2 regions of the Alteromonas sp. HB246098 genome follow, and region 1 is predicted to be linked to the other one. Evidence: predicted binding sites of a transcription regulator. Region 1 holds the regulator's gene; the other holds the start of a gene.
The links. Region 1 encodes sigma-54, which starts transcription at its own class of promoters, with help from an activator protein. Its sites were predicted from a motif close to GTTGGCACGNNNNTNGNNT; they were not measured.
Positions count from the first base shown of each region.

Region 1 (3,142 bases):
TGAGCGCTAAAAACCTTGCTAAATCGTATAAATCGCGACAGGTTGTTCGCGACGTAAGCCTTTCAGTGTCTACCGGTCAAATTGTTGGTCTTCTCGGCCCTAATGGAGCTGGTAAGACCACTACTTTTTACATGATTGTAGGTTTGGTCAACTTAGACAAAGGCAAGATCGAAATTGATGATAATGAGCTTACTCACCAGCCAATGCATGAGCGCGCACGCCGCGGTATAGGCTACCTCCCGCAAGAGGCATCAATATTTAGAAAGCTTACGGTACATGAAAATATCATGGCCATTTTGCAAACCCGTAAAGATTTAAATTCACAACAGCAAGAAGAAGAAGCAGATGCCCTACTTGATGAATTTAATATCAACCATATACGTAATAGTACGGGGATGAGTTTGTCAGGGGGAGAACGGCGTCGCGTAGAGATTGCACGAGCTCTGGCAGCAAAACCACAGTTTATTTTGTTAGACGAACCATTTGCCGGTGTTGATCCAATATCAGTTAATGATATAAAGAAGATAATACAGCATCTGCGAGATAGGGGTATTGGTATCCTTATCACGGACCATAACGTACGCGAAACATTGGATGTTTGTGAAAAAGCGTACATTGTGAGTCATGGCGAGCTTATTGCGCAAGGAACTGCGGAACAGGTTTTAAGTAATCAAAAAGTAAGGGACGTATACCTAGGCGAACAATTCAGGCTATAGTTAGTGTAACCGAATTGTCATTTTTCAGTTTCGCTCTGGTATATTTAATTTAGAGCATTTAAATAAGACGTAGATGAAACCATCTTTACAGCTAAAATTTAGCCAACAACTTACCATGACACCTCAGCTGCAGCAGGCCATTAAGCTGCTGCAGCTTTCTACGCTTGATCTTCAGCAAGAGATTCAAGAAGCGCTCGACTCTAATCCGCTTTTAGAAGTGGAAGAAGGTAGCGACGAGCCACAAGTAGAAAAGAACAATGTCGATAGTGACGATAGCGCTGCTGAAGCGACAGCTTCTGCATCAAGCGACACGCTAGAAGCAGGAGATGCACTGGAGAAGAATGACCTTCCCGATGAGCTACCTATCGACAGCACTTGGGATGAGTATTATTCCGCTTCTTCTGCGCCAGCACCTGGTCCATCTAATGATGATGAACAAATCTTTCAAGGTGAGACCACTGAAGACATACAAGAGCACTTGCTTTGGCAAATGCGCCTCACTCATTTTTCGGATACTGACCGCGCCATTGCTACTGCAATCATCGATTCGATTGACGAATCAGGTTATTTGACCGTTACTCTTGACGATATCTTAGAAGCGGTCAACGATGATGATCTTGAAGAGCCTATCGAAATGGACGAAATAGAATGTGTACTTAAGCGTATTCAAATGTTCGACCCCATTGGTTCAGGTTCTCGTACCCCTCAAGAATGTCTTATGGTGCAATTGCGCCAGTTTTCAGAAGACACACCGTGGCTTGCTGAAGCGAAGCAGCTTATTGAGGAATATTCAGATTTACTGAGCAGTAAAGACTACCGCACCCTAATGCGTAAGAGCCGATTAAAAGAAGATCAGCTGCGCGAAGCAATGCGTTTACTTCAAACCTTGAATCCACGTCCAGGTAGTGCTTTAGTTACTAAAGAGCCTGAGTACGTTATTCCTGATGTCTCGGTAACCAAGAAAAATGGCCGTTGGGTGGTTGAGCTGAACCCCGACAGTCTGCCGAAATTAAGCGTAAATCAACAGTACGCAGCAATGAGTCGCCGTGCTAAGAACAGTAGCGATTCACAATTCATCCGCTCACACATGCAAGAGGCCAAGTGGTTCATAAAGAGCCTTGAATCTCGTAACGATACCTTAATGAAGGTCGCAAATTGTATTGTGCAGCAGCAAATGGGCTTTTTTGAGCACGGCCCGGAAATGATGAAACCAATGGTACTAAATGATGTCGCAGAAATGGTAGATATGCACGAATCGACTATTTCCCGTGTGACAACGCAAAAGTATATGCATACGCCTCGTGGTATCTTTGAATTGAAGTATTTCTTCTCAAGCCACGTAGCAACTGAGTCAGGTGGTGAATGTTCATCTACAGCGATTCGTGCATTGATCAAGAAGTTAGTGGCTGCGGAAAATCCTAGCAAGCCGCTAAGTGATAGCAAGATTGCTTCGTTGTTGGCAGAGCAAGGCATAAAAGTCGCTCGGCGAACAATAGCAAAATATCGGGAATCGTTATCGATCCCACCGTCGAACCAACGCAAAAGCCTTATTTAACTAGGCTTAAATATATAAGGAAGACGAAATATGCAAATCAACCTCACTGGTCATCATGTCGAAATCACCGACTCTTTGCGTAATTATGTCGATACGAAGTTCAGCAAACTTGAACGTCACTTTGATCACATTTCTAATGTGCATGTCATCCTGAACGTTGAAAAATTAAATCAAAAAGCCGAAGCGACTGTTCATTTAAGTGGCGCTGAAGTATTCGCATCCTCAGAAAATACCGACATGTATGCGGCGATTGACAGCATGGTTGATAAACTCGACCGGCAGGTAATCAAGCATAAGGAAAAACTGAAAAAACATTAGTAGTTAATTAAGCATGGATATACAAGCCATCGTAAGTCTGGACCGCACCGAGTGTGCGGTTCAGTGTAATAGTAAAAAGCGAATTCTTGAGATCATCGCTGATATCGCTGCCAAGCAAAATGATAACATCGACCAGGCAACGGTTTTAAATAGCTTAATGGCTCGAGAACGTATGGGTAGCACGGGTATTGGCAACGGCATAGCACTGCCTCACGGTCGCCTGGCTGGCCTTGAGAAGGTAATAGCAATTGTTGTAACAAGCACACCAGCTATCAACTTTGATGCCCTAGATGAAAAGCCCGTAGACATATTTTTTGCGCTACTCGTTCCCGAAGAGCAAACCGAAGGACACCTTCAAACACTGGCTACCGTAGCAGGTAAGCTCAGTGACAAAGAAACAATTAAAACAATACGCCGTGCAACAACCAGCGACGAGATTATTTCTGCATTAAGTTAAGCCATAAGAGCCTATACATTATAGATAGGCGCTTTATTCAACAACGCGTATGTGATGAAACCAGAATATAAGGGAGAGTTTAGGTGAAGCTGATCA
Region 1 is NZ_JBTZUG010000007.1:238,299-241,440, reverse strand. It holds gene lptB (LPS export ABC transporter ATP-binding protein) at 1-716, shown strand, start outside; gene ACYTPF_RS15595 (RNA polymerase factor sigma-54) at 790-2,271, shown strand; gene hpf (ribosome hibernation promoting factor) at 2,302-2,589, shown strand; gene ptsN (PTS IIA-like nitrogen regulatory protein PtsN) at 2,603-3,046, shown strand; gene rapZ (RNase adapter RapZ) at 3,130-3,142, shown strand, end outside.

Region 2 (3,142 bases), on a different contig from region 1:
TATCCTAGTACCATATGTGCTTGTGTTACTCGGCTTCTACCAATCTTCGCTTTTACATAAATTAGGCGAAGTTTAGAACTATCGATACCTAAGTGTAGCAGAGCTACGTATTTTGCAATGGCATAATCCTCACAATCTCCGCGAGAATGGCCAAAAAGTTCAGAAGGCGTGGCCCAATAGTCTTTTTGTTTGAAAACGATATCGTCGGTTGCGTACTGGATATGCTCGTCAAAGAAAGCGTTTACACCGATAAGCTGCTCTTTAACTGCCTTATTTTCAAGGTCGTGAAGTTTAGTTTCTAACGCACTGACATGTAAGGCTTTGTCAGCGCCAAAATTATTTTTAACTTCCTGTTCGAGCTTTGGAAACTCGATAACATAGTGATCCCTCAGTTGTTGTCCAGCCAGTAGCAAGGCTACTAATGCTAAGCAGTGTGACGCAAACAGAGAAAGGGTCATATTTTTATTATGTAGGTCATACTAAAGTATAAGAGAGAGTACTTGTCTCTATCTGAAGTTTAAGTATTGGATACTATACGTAGTTATAGGTATAACACGGGTATGTTGATATTCCAACCCTGTTCCCCCAACGTCAGTGACTTACATTTGATAAAGTGAAAGCTAATTTACTTCTTAACTACAAAATCGTTTTCCTGAATATTCGCAGTAATTCCCGACGTAGCGTTGACTATCACAGACGAATTGCCATATGCACTATCAACAATAAATGTACCGGGGTAGAGCGTATATTGAAGATATCTTCTACCTCGATTATCGACCACCTCTTTGGCTTGATAAAGGTATAGTTCATCTTTTTCAGATATGCCATTATCTCGTCCAAGAGATACCGAAATTTTATTGTTCGCAATGCTGATCACTCGCCCCGTAACAGGTTGGCAAGCTGTTGCTTCTTTAATATCTTCTATCAATTGACTTATTGACGTATCAATTGCTTGGCCGTAGCGTGATTGCCAAAAGGTTGACGAAAATTCGTCAACGTCTTCAAACCTATCGAACGCCCATTCCTCATTAGTATCGTAAGAGGAACTGAACAGAAGACCGCCGTTTATCCCGTCATAAACTTGTACAGACATTGCGAACGCACGATATGAAGTGTCGCTTCGCCAAGGTGTAAATACAGATACTTCTTTTTGCGCAACACTTAAATCATCAATAACCCCGATAATGACAAATTGCGTGTTACTTTGATCTGATAGAGTACGTACGTTTTTGTCGGTATAACGGCTATCAAACTTTGCAGTATGGGGAGCAACGTAAGTAAGGCTCAGATTATCTGTCTGTTCTTGCATTGCCTTAGCTAATCGCTGTGTAAACGCCTTATCAAATTGCGGAATATTTCCTTGGGTCAACTGTGCTCTGTTTCTTATCCTAAAGTGAGTAGTGGCAAAGTGTTTTTCGTCCCGCTGCGCTGAACATACTTCTCCTCTAGGAAAAATGTCTGCACGTACACTAACTGTGACTACATCACCGTTATAAGTTTCGCTCACGAGCTCTAATTGCTCGACCTCGCCTGTCGAACGGATCGTCATTTCTTCGTTTTTCAGAAGCCCATTAGTGAGTTTGGCTACACTTTGCACTGACGCCCCAGCAAATAACATCGCTTGTTTGAGCGCATCCTGTGTCGCTGCGCGTTTTGCTGCTTCCTTGTTACCGTTCATTACCACAGCCTGTCCTGTGGCTTCATACCAAACGGCATGGGCTTGCCCAGCCATTAGGCCAAGTAGGCAAACAGCGGCCATTGCTCTGCTTAAACATGCCATTAGCGTTGTTTTGCTTGCTTGTCGCACGTGACACCTCTGCGGTTGTTTAGTTGTTGCGGTTGAATAATGTCGTAACCTTTGCGAGAACTATGCGAAAAAAGTGCCAATTAAAGGAGGAAGTTATTTTTAAAAACAAACGGGCGCATATATTGCTTACTTCCTTCGTATCAGGGTATATGACTGCAAACTGTCGTTATGGAATCTGATGTTATTCATAACGCTTTGTTGAAATGTTATTAGCCTATAAAGGCTATAAAGGTAAATATTTAGGCGTCACTAACTCGTTATTGATGCACAAAGAGGTTTTAAATTATGTGGTTGAGTGGACTAAAAAATTCGAGATTACTTTTGCGGTCTTCCATGTTTGGCCTAGCAATCTCTTTGAGTGGTTGTGGCATTATTGATAAACACGTCGAATGGGAAACCGTTGAGCCTGAAACTTACCCTGTTTTAAAGGCGGTTGGTTACGCACCGATTTCATCGCAAAAAGGCGAGTCTGACAGTATGAAGCTAATAATGGCGATGAAAGCGTCAAAATTAGATGCATACCGCGAGTTGACCGAGCAGGTATACGGTCAAAAAATAGAAGGTAGTCAGTCTGTATCACGCCTTGTTGTTGACAGTGAAACGTTGCGCGCGTCTGTTGAGGGAGTAATTAGAGGCGCCGAGGTTGTTAAGACTTATCCCGTGGGTGAGGATACCTACGTTACGGAGCTTTCTTTAGATATGCAGCAAGTCTACGATATTTATTTGTCGACGGCTAAGCCGCGCCGAGTGAAAGATGTAAAGTATTACTAGGAAATAAGTTAAAGGCGGTTCGCGCTAATTACTTTGCAGTGGGATGCTAGAAAATACGTGATAATAGAGTGAACTTAGCTGCCGATAAGGTGAATGTACTGCGTGGTTAATGCTCTGCGACGATACAAAACTATTTAAAAGCCTAAGCACTCACTCCAGAGCCTAAAGTTCCGCCTTTCGGCTTACCTTTCTTGTCATAAGTGAGTGATTCTTTTGCTCGAACTTCCATCATCAAATTCCGCAAATGTGTGAGGCGTAGCTGTCCTTGCTCTACGGCTTTTTGATTAACCTGTGTTCGATATTTGCAATCTTCCAGAAGCTTCTTGGCGTCAGCCATTAATGCTTCATCGTCATCCGACATCGCATTTTCGTTGTCGATAGCATCTTCAATGCTTGCATCCAGCGATTGAATAGAACCCAGAAGGGCTGTTTTTTCGTCTAACAAATTCATCAAAGATTCAGCGTCACGCGAGCTAATAAGCTGCAGCTCTTTTTCAAGCAGTGACGCAAGTGAAGTCATTTGCTCCACTTGACGAGATAATGCTTGTGTTAACTGGCTTGCTT
Region 2 is NZ_JBTZUG010000001.1:1,161,635-1,164,776, reverse strand. It holds gene ACYTPF_RS05045 (transglutaminase-like cysteine peptidase) at 1-458, opposite strand, end outside; gene ACYTPF_RS05040 (flagellar assembly protein T N-terminal domain-containing protein) at 626-1,807, opposite strand; gene ACYTPF_RS05035 (LPP20 family lipoprotein) at 2,141-2,578, shown strand; gene flgN (flagellar export chaperone FlgN) at 2,721-3,142, opposite strand, start outside.
Region 2: the regulator sigma-54 is predicted to act here: its motif matches at 1,870-1,888, upstream of ACYTPF_RS05040 (flagellar assembly protein T N-terminal domain-containing protein).